4 regions of the Proteus sp. CA142267 genome follow, and region 3 is predicted to be linked to each of the others. Evidence: predicted binding sites of a transcription regulator. Region 3 holds the regulator's gene; each other region holds the start of a gene.
The links. The regulator Fur, encoded in region 3, represses iron uptake genes when iron is present. The targets are predictions, from matches to a motif close to ATAATAATGAGAACNACTATCAA.
Positions count from the first base shown of each region.

Region 1: a site for Fur is predicted at 1,763-1,785, ahead of feoA (ferrous iron transporter A). Genes of this name have one in related genera too.
Region 2: a site for Fur is predicted at 1,947-1,969, ahead of ftnA (non-heme ferritin). Genes of this name have one in related genera too.
Region 4: a site for Fur is predicted at 2,373-2,395, ahead of sufA (Fe-S cluster assembly scaffold SufA). Genes of this name have one in related genera too.

Region 1 is NZ_QPMG01000009.1:67,082-71,306, reverse strand. It holds gene C0T34_RS14300 (DUF4026 domain-containing protein) at 50-1,495, shown strand; gene feoA (ferrous iron transporter A) at 1,894-2,130, shown strand; gene feoB (Fe(2+) transporter permease subunit FeoB) at 2,179-4,225, shown strand, end outside.
Region 2 is NZ_QPMG01000004.1:171,116-175,340, forward strand. It holds gene copD (copper homeostasis membrane protein CopD) at 1-501, opposite strand, end outside; gene copC (copper homeostasis periplasmic binding protein CopC) at 501-893, opposite strand; gene ftnA (non-heme ferritin) at 1,329-1,832, opposite strand; gene C0T34_RS09480 (universal stress protein) at 2,536-2,970, shown strand; gene C0T34_RS09485 (DUF2628 domain-containing protein) at 3,283-3,663, shown strand; gene cyaB (class IV adenylate cyclase) at 3,906-4,225, shown strand, end outside.
Region 3 is NZ_QPMG01000002.1:72,226-76,450, forward strand. It holds gene C0T34_RS06090 (OprD family outer membrane porin) at 1-500, shown strand, start outside; gene C0T34_RS06095 (DUF817 domain-containing protein) at 1,050-1,889, shown strand; gene fur (ferric iron uptake transcriptional regulator) at 1,969-2,415, opposite strand; gene fldA (flavodoxin FldA) at 2,606-3,133, opposite strand; gene ybfE (LexA regulated protein) at 3,407-3,715, opposite strand; gene ybfF (esterase) at 3,928-4,225, opposite strand, start outside.
Region 4 is NZ_QPMG01000004.1:103,129-107,353, reverse strand. It holds gene C0T34_RS09185 (FAD-binding and (Fe-S)-binding domain-containing protein) at 1-822, shown strand, start outside; gene menI (1,4-dihydroxy-2-naphthoyl-CoA hydrolase) at 819-1,232, shown strand; gene C0T34_RS09175 (hypothetical protein) at 1,404-2,024, shown strand; gene sufA (Fe-S cluster assembly scaffold SufA) at 2,441-2,809, shown strand; gene sufB (Fe-S cluster assembly protein SufB) at 2,827-4,225, shown strand, end outside.

The DNA of each region.
Region 1 (4,225 bases), on a different contig from region 3:
ATCCCTGATATCCTATTTTTCTATCTTTAATATACGAGTGATAAAAAATATGGATAACAGACAGCAGTACTTAGATATCGCAGCCGGGCAAGGAGAAAAAGTGCCCTCTCGTATAGTGGCTTTCCCTGCACAGCCACTAAACTATGCGCTTATTGAACAACGCCTAGAAGAACAAACCGATTACACTGATGGTGAGATAAATTATCTAAGTGAAAATATTGATGACGGTTTTTTCTATCGCTGCCAGCATGGTGATGACGAGTTACATTTTTTCGTCTGTCTTTACCCTCGTGATGAAGATTACGAAATACGTCCAATGTATTCGACTGACGAACTCACACCACAACTACTGATACATGCGAATGCGACAACTCAAGATTTATTATTAGAAACACTCTTTACTGAATCCTTGCATCCTTTGGCAAGTTATCGCCATCAGCTGAACTTTCTCAATATCATCGCACCGGAAATAGTCTTGGCATTAGATGAATCAGCAGCAGGTAAGGCATTAACGCCTGAGTGGATCCGCTTTCAATTAGAGACCCCAGATCTCTATCCTGAAGTAGAAAGCTTATATGTTATTCATGCTGTCTATGACACAGAAAATGACCCACCAACCATGTTCTGGTTTCACACTCATGGGTTAGCGCGCTGTGGCTTAACCGAAGTCGATTTAGTTATTCCAAGTATGCTTGAGTCTTACTATGGTATTCCTGATCTCTTCCGCTGCTTTGTTAACAACAGCATTAATCATCGCCAAATCGAATTTGGTGAACCGATGCTTTGTGGTCAAACATCATCAGGCTTGGAGTATCTTGTCGCATTACCTTTTGAAGAAGGTATTCGCCATGTTAATCAATCAACACCACTTGAAAACCTTAGATCTTTAGAGGAAATGCGTTATGACACGGAAGGCGCACCAAATGGTATTTTCTTGGGTGATTTAGCTGATCGTGATGAATATCATCAACATCCTTCTTCTATGCTATTTAGAACCAATGAAGAAAACCCTGTTTTAGAAACCTTCTTTAGAGGTTATGAAGAACAACAAGCGATGATGCTACTGCGCAGTAATGAAGAAACCTACGAGATGTCTGAAAAAGCCAAGCGACGCTGGGAATACTTCGTTTCTATGTTTGATAACTACAATCAACCACCTGTTGAGAAAAAGAGTGGTTTCCTTTCTAAGTTATTAGGAAAAGACAAATCTGAAGAGACCGAAAACCCTTGGCAGTTTATGATCAAGTTCGGCATTCCTTATGGTGAAGGGGAAGAAAAAGAGCTAGAGCATATGTGGTTTGTGCCACAATCTCGTGATGGAGATACCATTTATGCGAAATTACTCAACGTGCCATTTTATGTTGAGGATATGCAAGAAGGTGAAACCTATCCTATCAACACCGCACTAATAACTGATTGGGTCGTTTCATACGAAGATGATAGTTATACCCCTAATAATATTTACCAACTTTTTAGCCACCAGCAAACTCACTAATTAGCGGGTATTTCACCATGACAACGCGAGCTTTTTACTTAAGCTCGCGTCCTTCATATTCTTGAAATCTACTTTTATATTATTACTCGTTAACATCATTAACTGATTGTTATTTTGTTGCTACGTTGACATTTCAACTCTTCACATTCTGTTTTTGTCTAGTAACAGATACGGTAAACAGCCCATTTTCATCTCAATATCTTTTCTCTGGTTGATTTAAATCAAGTGTAGATAAGCGTAGACTAGGCTAAATTATACCCAATAAGGATAATTATAATTCTCATTAGCATTAAAAATATTTATTATAATTACCCTGACTATTATTGTGTGAATTCTCATACGTGTTAATAATTATCAGTATCATTATTTTTTGTATCAATATTCGTGGAAGGACGATTATGTCTCTGATCCCAAATCACAGTTATAAAATCTTGAGCTACTCACCTCAGATTAGCCCTGCATACAGACAGAAACTATTATCTTTAGGTATGTTACCTGGCGCTGTGTTTAACGTTATTCGTATCGCACCACTGGGTGATCCTATTCAAATAGAAACGCACCGAGTGTCCTTAATTTTGAGAAAAAAAGATCTCGCACTCATTAATCTTAGCGAAGTGGTTCATAACGAAAAATAATCGTTATTTCTCATTCAACCAGGCAAGACAACTATTGGCATCACTATTATGACTCCTCTCACTATAGGCCTTATCGGTAATCCCAATGCCGGTAAAACAACACTCTTTAATCAGTTAACAGGCTCTCGTCAGCGTGTGGGTAACTGGGCAGGTGTAACGGTCGAACGCAAAGTTGGTCGTTTCACAACTGCAAATCATAAAATTGAGCTCGTCGATTTACCCGGGACTTACTCTTTAACGACAATTTCAGAACAGACATCTCTTGATGAGCAAATTGCCTGCCATTTCATTTTAAGTAATGAAGCAGACATGCTGATTAACGTGGTTGATGCATCAAATCTTGAGCGTAACCTCTATTTGACATTGCAACTACTTGAGCTTGGCATTCCATGTATTGTGGCATTAAACATGCTCGATATTGCAGAACACCAAGATATGCAAATTGATATCAACGCACTTTCAGAGCAACTGGGTTGCCCTGTTATTCCGATGATTTCAACCAAAGCATCTGGTATTGATAAACTCAAAGAAGCCATTGATACCTTCCCTGCTGAAAAGAAAAAACCACAAGAATTACTGACTTCTTATCCACTATGGTTATTGAATGAAGTTGAAACACTTGCTGAAAAAATTAATCATGATGAGTTTAATTTACAGCAACGTCGTTGGATGGCATTACAGTGTTTAGAAGGGGATATCTATACCCATCAACGCGCTCAAGTCACCAGTGAAGATATCAAAGCCATTCGTCAACGAATTCAAGACGAACATAATAATGAGCCAGAATTAGTCATTGCTGATGCCCGTTATCAAAATATTGAGCGCATCTGTCATGCTGTGATTAATATGGAGTCCATTAAGCCCAATATCCTGACACAAAATATCGATAAAGTGATATTAAACCGTTGGTTAGGCGTGCCTATCTTCCTATTTGTCATGTATTTAATGTTCGTACTCGCAATTAACATCGGTGGTGCATTACAACCTGCTTTTGAAGGTGGCTCTGAAGCTATCTTTATTCATGGTATTCAATGGATTGGCGCAACTTTTAACTTCCCTGAATGGCTGACAATTTTCCTTGCTCAAGGTGTCGGTGGTGGTATCAATACGGTTCTTCCATTAGTGCCACAAATCGGGATGATGTATCTCTTTTTATCTATCCTTGAAGACTCGGGTTATATGGCTCGTGCCGCGTTTGTTATGGATAGATTGATGCAGGCTCTGGGTTTACCGGGCAAATCATTCGTACCACTGATTGTCGGTTTTGGTTGTAACGTACCTTCTATTATGGGTGCGCGTACTCTCGATGCACCAAGAGAACGATTGATCACCGTATTAATGGCACCGTTTATGTCTTGTGGTGCTCGTTTAGCTATCTTCGCGGTATTTGCGGCAGCCTTCTTTGGTAAAAACGGTGCGAGTGTTGTTTTCTCACTTTATCTTCTCGGTATTGTGGTTGCTATCTTCACAGGCTTACTGCTAAAACACACCATTATGCGCGGTGAAGCGTCACCTTTCGTGATGGAACTGCCTGTTTATCACGTTCCTCACCTAAAAACGTTACTCATGCAAACATGGCAACGTCTAAAAGGTTTCGTTGTACGAGCTGGTAAAGTCATCATTATTGCGAGTATGTTTATTGGTGCGCTAAATAGCTTTACCTTCTCTGGTAAACCTGCGGATAACATCAATGATTCTGCATTAGCGTCTGTCAGTAAAGTGATCACACCATTACTACAACCTATTGGTGTTCACAATGATAACTGGCAAGCAACGGTTGGTTTAGTTACTGGTGCGATGGCAAAAGAAGTGGTTGTGGGAACATTAAATACCCTCTATACCGCAGAAAGCATCGTTAATGAGCCATTTGATCCTGAAGAATTCGACCTATGGGGAGAAATTGGTGATGCCTTTGGTGAAACATGGGATAGCTTAAAAGAGACCTTCACTTTAGCTGCACTTTCTAACCCAATTGAAGCTAGCAAAGGTGATGGTGAAATGGATACTGGCACAATGGGAACCATGGGTGCTAAATTTGGCTCAGGCATTGCAGCTTATAGCTACTTAATCTTTGTTTTACTGTATGTACCTTGTG
Region 2 (4,225 bases), on a different contig from region 3:
TAAACCACCAAACCAATACGCAGCACTGATAAGATGAATGCTTTGATTAATCTTATAAAATATCGCTTCTGATCCTGTAAACATTGCACCATGACCAATAGATGCATGTAAGATCAACATAATCGAAGCAACAATTAATAGAGAGAAATTACGAACATAGCGTTGATGTATAAATAAAACAGCTAATGCAATGGTTGCCAACACTAATTGCCATTGCCAAACTTGACCAAATGAAGTACCTAATACTGCTTTCCATACTTCAAATGACCAAGCATCCTCCCATCCATCGCCCATAATACCTGATTGTACAGCCATCCATAGATAAGTTGTAATAAAGACAGTGACAGTACTAATGGCTAATGCAGGACGCAAACGAACTTGAATAAGAGGGATGAACTTATCTTTTGCAAGAATGGCAGCCGAAAAGCTCAGTCCGAACATAAACATGACTGCCACGAAATGGAAAAAACGGCATAAAATATAAACGTCTTCAGGTGTCATTATTTTACACTAAATTGATAAGAACCTTTTGTCTTGTGCCCATCAACAGAAACAACGTTCCAATTAACTAAATAGTTACCTTCTGCTAAATCACTTTCTAAAGGCAATAACAATTTAGTATTGTTAACAGGGTCTAAACTCAATTTTCCTACAGTAATTTCTTTACCTTCGCTATTAGTGACTTTGATTTTGCTAAAGGCTAATTCAATACCTTCAGAAAAGTCTAGCGTAATCACTTTAGGCGCTTGCGCTTGTTCAATAGCTGCACCTTCCGCAGGTAACTGTGATTTTAAGTGTGCGTGTGCTAATGCTTGTTGGTATGACATACCAAGGAATAACACAGCAATAGCCGATAATTTACCCCAAGATGTCTTAAGTGTATTTAATGACATAATAACCTCTTAAATTACAGGTGATTTTTTTATTTATGAAAATATTTTATAGCAAATTTACGCCAAGATCTCCGCTTCTTGATATTAGAAATAAAAGGTTGTGAACTAGCACTCAAAATATATGTTATTTAGACCAGTTTCTGTTTCAAATATCACCCATTTTTACACTTCGAAAAAATATAATACCCATATTGACAGTCTAAACAGTTCAATACATAACCGAATACAACTAAAAGTAAAATAAATACCTTGTATAAATAACAATCAAAAAGAATTTTTAGGATAAAAAACACGCAAACGAAAGTGAGGAAGAGATAAAAAATAGGAATAAGGATGGAGCTAATGCAGAAGAATAAAAAAACGCCCTGCTATTCATTTACAGCAGAGCGCAATAATTCATTTATTAACTTCAGTTATCTAAAGCTTTATTACTAATTAAACATGTGCAGATGTTGATAATGTGCTCAGATCTTTATCTAACAAGAATAAAGCCTTACCACTGTCACCAACCATTGCTAATTTATCTAGGATTGATTTGAATAATTTCTCTTCTTCATGCTGTTCTGCAACATACCATTGTAAGAAATTAAACGTTGAATAATCCTGAGTCGTCATTGCAACATGCGCTAATTTATTAATCTCAGATGTAATATGTTTTTCATGTTCATAAGTTTTAACGAACAATTCAGATAATGATGAGAACTCAGCTGGTGGAGCTTCAATCGCACCAAGTAAAGGCATTGCACCTGTATCACTTAAGTAATCAAATAAACGGTGCATATGTTCCATTTCTTCACGAGAATGTGCTTTTAAAAATTTAGCTGCACCATCAAATCCTTTATCATCGCACCAAGCACTCATTTGCAAATAAAGATTTGCTGAATAAAACTCTAAATTTAGCTGTTCATTCAATTTATTGATCATATCTTGATGTAACATATTTTACGTCCTTTGCGATGAAAATTAACATTATGGATATTATGCACACTTAAAAATAAAAATATAGCTATTTAAATATAGTTTTTGTTTATTTTTTTCAATAAATTAACTGTAATAAAAATAAAAACCAATCTCATTTGTAATATGCCTTCTCTCTTTTTTAATGATAAATAGTACTTATTATCATTAAGAGTGAACACATATTTAATTATTATCATAAAAACAATATAACACATTGAAATATAAAAACATAATATTCACTCTTGAATTTTAACCTTAACTTTCATATTTATTAATTTTTTCTTTAGTATCCGAAATCCCTGTATTAAAGCTAAATACAAATTATATTTCATCCATTAAAGAATATTCAAAAAAAGATTTAGAATATATCAGAAAATATATGCTAATTGATATCTATAATAATTATTATTAGAAAAATAAAGTATCCGTTCCATTGCTTTTTATCACTACCCTTTTGCTATAATTTCTATTTGATATTGCTACACATTTATTGGTTCAGACCGCAGTTTTTTTCACTTTTTTTCATATAAAAAAACACATAACTCTCAAAAAATAAAAATAATTTCAATTTTTGTGCAGTTTTTCATTTTGACTGATAAGATTAGTAGGTAACTCATATTTGTATGCACAAAAAATTAATATTAAAGCCCTAATCATAATAAAAGGTTAATTAGGAGCCACTATGACAAAAACAGTGTTAGTACCCGTTGATTTTACAGAGCTTGGTTTATTGGACAAGGTTGTGTCTCATCTAAAAGCATTGTCTGTCGCTGACAAATTGAATATTCATTTTTTATCAGTCATTCCAAGTTATGAGTCTTTTGTCGGATTTGCATTCGCAGGCCAAGATAGACTAGCTAGTGACAAACAACGTATTGAAATCGCATTATCCACGCTAAAAGAAAATTTATCGCACATTGATATTCCCAATAGTACTACTCAATTTTATGTGTCTATAGGTAATCCTCGTGATAAAATTTTAGAAACCGCAAAAAAAATTCAAGCAGAACTGATTGTCATTGGTTCTCGTAATCCTGGGATGAAAACTTATCTTCTAGGTTCTACCGCATCTTCCGTGGTCAGTTACGCAGAATCATCTGTATTAATCGTGCGTTAATTACCCACCCCCTGCTTTTATAAGAAATCTGGTATTCGTCATAAGCCAGATTTCTTATTCTTTTCACCATAAAATCCATTCAAAATAATATTTTATTTTATCACTCTTATTTTTAAGAGTGGTAATTAAAAATATATTCTGAAGCAATAAGATAATTATTAAAAAAAACAAAAGTGCATTCTCTTTAATACCTTTATATAAACGACTATATTAATCTTCTACTAATAAATTTATATTGTTCATAATGTCAAATTATGTAAAGATACTTTTCCATTAAGACTAAATTTAATCAACAAGGTAAAAGGAATTAAAATGAATAAAGAAATTTCCGAAAAATGGCAAGAGCGTTTTTCATTTTTTGATCAATATGGCTCACCTAAAACATCAGAATATAAAGCTGCTTATAAAGCACTTTCCTTTGGTAAGCGTATTCTTATCGGAATGAATATCTGGGCATTTTTCTTTGGTTTTATTTATTTTCTTATTTTAGGGTTATGGCGCAAGGCATTAACATTATTTGCTATTAACATTGCTATTTTTACTATTATTGGCTTTTTACCTGTAAATAACGGTGTTATCAATGCTGTAGGTATCGCAATTAACGTTTTATGGGCTATAACAGCCAACTATGCGTATTACTTGAAAGAAACCAAAAATGATCAAAGCTGGAACCCGTTTGAAGGTGTTCTGTAATATTAAAAGGGGCAATGGCCCCTTTTATTTTCTCTTATTCTTTTCTTTACTAATAACACGCTCCCTCCTTCTCCTTATTTCATAGACATTCTATCCATTACTCTATTTAAATATTTCCATATAATTCTCCATAATAATTTTTTTAAATAGAAAATAATGAAATAACACCAAAAGTTCGTTTTTACCTCAGAAGGATACTTTGCTAATGCTATAATGCATTAACACTAAATTAGGGAAAACGTATGTCTAATCACTTTCAAGGTAAATTTGAAGCCGAACTAAAATACCACCTTCAAAATCCAAAAGAATTTATTAACGAATTAAAAAAATCAGGAGCCACATTATTTACGCCTGAGAATCAAGAAACCGATTGGTACATGGAGCATGATAATACTGAATTTTCAGCTCCTACTATCAGTTTATGTGTAAGAAGAATGCTCCCTGCAGGAATAAACCTTCTTATCGTTAAAGGCCCTGATTTATCACAATGTGAAGCCGTTCGTATTGAAGATGCAGAAAAAACAGTCTCTATGTTCACGACGCTTGGTTACCATTGTATTCT
Region 3 (4,225 bases):
CTTTTGGTTATACCTACAATGTATTTGACTTCAAAGTAGAAGGAACATGGGTTAAAGCTGAAGGTAATCAAGGTTATTTCTTACAACGCATGACCCCGGGCTGGGCAACCTCTAATGGTCGTCTTGATGTCTGGTGGGATGGCCGTTCTGACTTTAACGCCAATGGTGAAAAAGCACTCTATGCTGGCGTGATGTATGATCTGAAAAACTGGGATCTGTCAGGCTGGGCGGTAGGTACTTCTTATGTTTACGCATGGGATGCTAAGCCAAGTGGTAAAGCCATTTATGACCAAGGTCAGCGTATCAGAGAAAGTGCATGGAATGCGGATATTATGTATACAGTTCAAGAAGGTCGCGCTAAAGGCACTCTCTTTAAACTTCACTATACCCGTTATGATAACCACTCTGATATTCCTAGTTATGAAGGTGGTTTTGGTAATATTTTCCAAGATGAAAAAGATGTTAAGTTTAATGTGATAATGCCATTCACTATTTTCTAATATTGGCATAAGGATAAAGTGTATTAATTGCACTTTATCCTGAATAAAACTAAAAAAGCTAAATACGATTACGATAAGTAAAAATAAGTAGTAGGAAGGTAGGGATGCAGTAATTAAAAAGAGCTTTATAAATAAGCCTTGTTAATAAAGTGAAGTTGTCAGCAGTAGTAAGAAGTAGAAAAGTAGAAGTAAAAGAGTTGAAGTAAAAAGTAGTAAGAGTCGTTTTAAAATCGCAGTATGTAGTAAAAGTAATGAAGTAAAGTCGTCATGTCATGTCGCCTGAGATAAATGTGAGTGGGTTATGTTTATCTCCAGTGCTTCAGTTATTTCGCAGAATTTGCGTAAGGTATTTACCCTAAGTAAAGGCAGTCAGAGTGGGTATCGTAGTGGGGGGTAAATACCTTTATTTTTCATTCCTTTCTTTTTAGTCCTTTTCATCCTTGTAGGTTTTTTTATTCTATGGCAAATTTCTTGCCATTCATTTGATCTCACCTTATTTATTATTCTGCATTGAATGCTGTTTGATAATGCAAGTTTTCAGGAAGAAGCATGTTAAAGCGATTGGACGATTTTTTATTAGAACCACCATTGAAGCCCTTTAAAGGTATAAAACGATTTATTGTTGAATTTCTTTTTTTTGGTGTAAAAGAGGCGCGTTCTTGTTTATTTGCCGGGTTTTTCTTTTTTATTTTATTTGCAACGCCAAGTAAAGGTGTCTTTGGGATACCCCGTTATGATGTGCTTCTTATTCTCGCTATCGCTTTTCAATTATGGATGGTGCGGGGAAAGTTAGAAACATGGGATGAATTAAAAGCGATCTGCTTTTTCCATATTGTTGGTTTTGTGATGGAATTATTTAAAACATCAGCGGCAATTGGTTCATGGAAATACCCTGATTTTGCTTACACGAAATTATGGGAAGTTCCTTTATTTACAGGATTTATGTATTCCGCGGTAGGAAGTTATTTAATTCAAGCATGGCGTTTTTTAAAAGTCCGAATAGATAATTATCCGCCTTATTGGCTGGCAACATTAGTTGCACTTGCGATTTATATTAATTTCTTTTCTCATCACTTTATTGGTGATTATCGCTGGTATTTAACTGCCTTTATTTTAGGTCTTTATGCCCGTAGTGTGGTTTATTTTACGCCTTATGATACAGAGCGAAAAATGCCCTTATTACTTGCTTTTGTTCTGATAGGTTTCTTTATTTGGCTTGCTGAGAATTTCGGTACATTTTTTGGTGTTTGGCAATATCCTAACCAAATTGGTGCTTGGTCTGCTGTACATGCAGGCAAATGGGGCTCTTGGTCACTATTGGTTATTGTTACATTTACTATTGTGGTTCATTTAAAACATATTAAACACAGTATCAGTGTGGCTAAGTAGAGTTATCCTCGGATTTTAGGCAATAAAAAAGGAACTGTTTACAGTTCCTTTTTTTTACTGAGAGATTATCCAGAATGAATTATTTCTCATCATGTGCGTGGCTATCTTCTTTACAATTGCCTTCAGCGCAGTGGCCATATAAATAAAGGCTATGATTGGAAAGCTTGATACCATGACGTTCAGCGATGTTTCTTTGGCGTAATTCAATTGCATCGTCTGTAAACTCGATAACTTTACCACAATCAAGACAAATTAAATGGTCATGATGGTGTTGTTGAGTTAATTCAAATACTGATTTACCACCTTCAAAATTATGTCGGGTAACAATACCAGCATCATCAAATTGGTTTAAGACGCGATACACTGTTGCCAGACCAATCTCTTCACCGATATCGATGAGTTTTTTGTAGAGATCTTCAGCACTGACATGATGGCACTCAGGATCCTGGAGCACTTCCAAGATCTTTAAGCGAGGAAGTGTAACTTTTAACCCAGCATTTTTTAACGCTTTATTATTGTCGGTCATGCGGATTTAATCCTGTTGCTAATGGTGAATTTAATTTTTGTGCTCACAAATAGGTTTTATTCATTAATGCTCGGGTGAATAAATAACCTCATTGATTATAGGCATGATATTTAAAAATAAACACCCCTACCTATCACACTATCTTAGCACACCATTGAATAATTATCATTCTCAATATTGAGTATTTATTTTATCCCAGAATTTCGTCTAGGCTCATTTCTTCTTTGATTTGAGCAACCCAAGCGTCAACACGCTCTTCGGTTAATTCTGGTTGGCGGTCTTCATCAATGGCAAGACCGATAAAATGATTATCATCTGCAAGCCCTTTAGAGGCTTCGAAATGATAACCTTCTGTTGGCCAATGACCTACGATAACAGCACCACGAGGCTCAATAATATCGCGGATAGTCCCCATTGCATCACAGAAATATTCTGCGTAATCCTCTTGGTCACCACAACCAAAGAGCGCAACAAGCTTACCATTGAAATCAATATCTTCTAGTGTTGGGAAAAAATCATCCCAATCACATTGTGCTTCACCATAATACCAAGTAGGAATACCCAGTAACAGAATATCGAACGCTTCGATGTCTTCTTGACTGGATTTTGCAATATCATGAACTTCGGCATTATCAGCGCCCAGTCTTTCTTGAAGCATTTTGGCAATATTTTCAGTGTTGCCAGTATCACTGCCGAAGAATATTCCTATGATTGCCATAAAGTGAGATAACCTCTTTTATTCTAAATTCGTTATATTTCAAATTGTAGCGTTATTGACTACGTATATTTTCACAAGTTACATACTACTTGCATGTTTCTAGTGACTCATTTACTTGTCACCTAGCTACACTTCAAAATATTTAGAGTATATTTGTCTGTGTTTGAACAATTACTAGTGAAAGATAAGCATTGTGTTTTCATAGTAGAAAACTAAAAATGTATTTTGACGAAAATAGCAGGCTAATTCTGTCGAATTTGTGTGGTTTATCTGCTAGCTATTCTTGTTTTGATGCATTTTTAAGGCGTGATTTTGCGCCAATTGCTCAAGTAATATTTCTTCAATAAGCTCACTACGACTGACGTTTCTTTCTGTCGCCAACTCATTGAGAGCATTTACAGCATCTTCATTTAATTTTAACTCAACTCGACGTAAGCCATTAACTCTGTCACGTCTTAATTGATTACGTTTATTAATTCTAAGCTGTTCATCCCGAGAAAGCGGGTTTGTTTTGGGTCGCCCAGGTCTGCGTTCATCTGCGAACAAATCCAGTGTGGTGCGATCAGTTTGTTCTTTTGCCATAAATTTTGCTGTGAAAGGGCGTATACCAATGACTAAATTGCGAAACGCCCAATAATACCCCACATAGTGATGTCTCGCCACTGCTTCCTGACTTTAACCTATTGTGATTTGGTCTTTTTATCAACAGATACTGTTTTTAAGTATAATAATTATACATTCTACTAAATTATCATTTTTTCAGTGGCAATATTTTAAGTTGTTAAGTTTATTAACTAAGATTTCTCTAAAAAGCGGCGAATTGCCTTAATAACGGTATCTGGTTTTTCTGAATGAACCCAATGTCCAGTGTTTGCAACAACAAAAGCGGTCGCGAGAGGAAATTGGCGAGCTATATTTTCACGATATTCATCTAAGATATAAGGTGATAAACCGCCTCGAATAAATAATACAGGATGATGCCAAGCAGGCACCTCTTGCCAGCCAATAATGTCTGAATAGGCATTTTTTATTGCAGGTAAATTAAATAGCCACTCACCATTTTTGAATGATTTTAGTAAAAATTGGATCACA
Region 4 (4,225 bases), on a different contig from region 3:
ACGATAGGAATGGTCGATTTACCTTTGCTGTCATCGCCTACATTAAGACAGCAATTGGCTGGGCACAAAGCGTTAAATATGACGCTAGAAGACTTAGAGCGTTTATCTGAAAAGCAACGAAGTCATTATGTGCTGGTGGTACAAGATCCCTTTACCAGTTATTACGATGCAAAAGTGGTTGCCGATTTTATCAAACTGATTGAAAAAATTGGATTTAAACCTGTTTTACTACCATTTTCACCTAATGGGAAAGCGCAACATATTAAAGGTTTTTTACAGCAATTTAGTAAAACGGCACAAAAAACCTCAACCATGCTTAATCGTGTCGCAAAATTAGGTATTCCTATGGTAGGGGTTGATCCTGCATTAGTGCTTTGTTATCGCGATGAATATCGTGAAATACTGGGTGATAAGCGTGGGGATTTTAATGTTCAACTTGTTCATGAATGGCTAAGTAAATTGGTATCTGAGCCAATAGCAGTTCGCGATGATGCTGAAAAATGGTATCTTTTCGGGCATTGTACAGAAGTGACGGCACTACCACAAAGTATGAAACAGTGGCAGGCTATTTTCCAACGTTATGGGCAGCAACTCGAATTTGTGAGCACTGGATGTTGTGGAATGGCAGGTACTTATGGACATGAACTGAACAATTATGAAAACTCGTTGGGCATTTACCAACTCTCATGGGGTAATGCACTAAAAACATTACCAACAATGCGTTGCTTAAGCACAGGATATTCGTGTCGTAGTCAAGTAAAACGTATTGATAATATTGAGCTAAAACACCCACTACAGGCACTTTTGGAGATTATGCCATGATATGGAAACGTGAAACGACAATCGAGCATCTTAATCATATTGGCCAAAACAATATGATGAGCCATTTAGGTATTGAATTAACGTGCCTCGGGGATGATTATCTTGAAGGAACAATGCCAGTTGATCACCGCACTAAGCAACCTTTAGGGCTTTTACATGGTGGTGCTTCTGTTGTTTTAGCTGAAACATTGGGCTCTGTTGCGGGTTATCTTTGTACTGAAGGTGAACAAAAAATTGTCGGGCTAGAAATCAATGCGAATCATATTCGTTCAGCGAGAGAAGGCAAGGTAAGAGGTGTATGCAAACCGATTCATTTAGGACGTTCACACCAAGTCTGGTCAATAGAAATCTTTGATGATGAAGATCGTCAAGTGTGTATTTCTAGATTAACGACATCTGTTATTTCTTAAAGAATAAAAAAGACAAACGCACAGAGTGAAATACTCGCTTTGTGCGTTTTTTGTGTTTATAGATAATGTCAAAAAATAAAAATAGAGAGAGAAAATAGAATTACTTCTTTATTTAGATTTTATTTTTAATGATAATCATTATCTTCATAATAAAAGATAAGACGATCAATAATGTTTACTATTTCTAAATTTAACACCACAGTATTATTAATTGCAGGTTTATTAATCAGTGGGTGCGATAATAATTCTACCTCTGAAACGAGTAATGATATAAGTAATATTTCGGTACAAACTGTTTCTGGTTTTAATATGGCTTATCCCACTTCGTTTTCCATGAGCAGAGAAGATACTGAAAATTATTTTAAATCATTACCAGATAATATTCAGGATGTCACAACGGAAATGATGGTTTATAAATCAGAACCCATTTGTGATTTGACAGAAGTTCGTCTGGTTTATTTTAAAATGATCGATGCAATGAGTTACGATGTAGATGCAGGAGCGCAAGGTATTGTAGATAATATCGCCATCATAGATGGTATGAATGAAATATCTACATCGATAAAACCATTAACTATTCCAAATGTGGAAAGTCGACATGTCTTTTTTGAAGGGAAATATGCAAAAGAGAACGTGAGTTATGAAGGTATTTTAGCGACTGATCTTAAAACGAATCGAGTATGGCAATTGCAACTGATTAGCAACTTCAATAGCCAATCGGACAAACAAAAAAACAGTCAAATTCTTGAATGTACAAACAAATATATTCAAACCATCACTATTAATAAATAACATCAAAGAGCACACAAACCAATAAGAGGTCATCATATCAGTGGTGCTATCTTATTCCTCATCAAAGCATAAAAATGAATGTGAATAGGCTCAATAAGCGAGATGTAAAAGCACATTTTTATGCTTTTTTCTCTAAATTTCAGTGATAACATATAAAGTGTATTTATTTTGCAACTTATGTGCGTATTGTGCGAAATATAAGAAAAATTAAAAGTTTTATTTTTTAGAATGAAAAAATATAAAAGTGTTATATTACATTGCGTTAACATGTATTGTTAACAAAATGAGCGCAAAAATAGAACAAAAAATACACATTTACGGAATATCCTTTCAAAAGACATGGTTGAAGTGATAAGGGTTATCATTACCATTAGTGTCAGGAAAGATATCAATCTCCTTTCGAAATGAGGTCAGAAATGACAAACAACGTTGAAACTTTTTCTCTTAATGACACAGCTTGGCAAGGCATTGTATTAACGGATAATGCGGCAAAGCATATCTGCCATTTGGTTGAGAAAAACCCTGAAAAACAAGGGCTTTCCTTAAGTATCAAACCCTCCGGTTGTACAGGGTATGGTTATGTTATTGAACTCGCTACTGCCCCAAATGATGATGATCTTGTTTATGAACATAATGGCGCAAAACTCTTTGTTTCATTAAAAGCAATGCCATTTATCGATGGGTTGGTTGTTGATTATGTTCGTGAAGGACTTAATCAAATGTTTAAATTTAATAATCCTAAAGCTCAAAACGTCTGCGGATGTGGTGAGAGCTTCGGGGTATAACATAGTGAAGTCAGATTATGTCTCAGAGCAATGTTGAAATTGGTGATGAAGTTCAGGGATGGCTAAGCGATCACCACTATAAAGAAGGTTTTTATACCGATATCTCAACCGACACCTTAGAAAAAGGATTAAATGAAGCGGTTGTACGTGCAATATCGGCAAAAAGAAACGAACCAGAGTGGATGCTGGAATTTCGTTTAGATGCTTATCGCCATTGGTTAGAAATGGAAGAGCCACATTGGCTAAAAGCAGATTATCCATCGCTTAATTATCAAGATTATAGCTATTACTCAGCACCATCTTGTAGTTCATGTTGTGCTAACGGCAGTTGTGCTGGTGGCACAAATGAAGCTGTTACGAGCGATAAACAAGCTGCACAGGATTATTTAACCAAAGAAGTTGAAGATGCTTTTAACCAACTCGGAGTGCCTGTAAGAGAAGGGCAAGCTGTTGCTGTTGATGCCATTTTTGACTCTGTTTCTGTTTCAACAACATATCGTGAAGAGCTTGCTGAACATGGCATTATTTTCTGTTCATTTAGCGAGGCTATTCAAGAATACCCTGATTTAGTGCGCCAATATTTAGGCACCGTTGTCTCAAGCCATGATAATTACTTTGCTGCGCTGAATGCTGCGGTCGCATCTGATGGTACCTTTGTCTATATTCCCAAGGGGGTTCGTTGCCCAATGGAGTTATCGACTTATTTCCGTATTAATGCGGCTCAAACGGGTCAATTCGAACGAACAATTCTGGTTGCTGATGAAGGCAGTTATGTCAGTTATATCGAAGGTTGTTCAGCACCTGTTCGAGACAGCTATCAGCTTCATGCAGCTGTGGTTGAAGTCATTATCCATAAAGATGCCGAAGTAAAATACTCTACTGTACAAAACTGGTTCTCTGGTGGCGATAGTGAAGGCGGTATCCTTAACTTTGTGACTAAACGCGCTATCTGTGAAGGCGAAAACGCCAAAATGTCATGGACGCAATCAGAAACAGGTTCTGCAATCACATGGAAATACCCAAGTGTGATTTTAAAAGGGGACAACTCCAGCGCTGAATTCTTCTCGGTTGCTTTAACCAATGGCAATCAACAAGCAGATACGGGGACTAAGATGATCCATATCGGCAAAAATACCAAATCAACCATTATCTCTAAAGGTATTTCTGCGGGTAAAAGTCAAAACAGTTACCGTGGGCTCGTAAAAGTACTTCCTGGTGCGCAAAATGCTCGTAACTTCACCCAGTGTGATTCCATGTTAATTGGTACACAGTGCGGTGCGCATACTTTCCCTTATGTTGAGGTAATGAACAACTCAGCACAGCTTGAACACGAAGCAACAACATCACGTATTGGTGAAGATCAGTTGTTCTATTGTCGCCAGCGTGGATTAAGCGAAGATGATGCAATCTCAATGA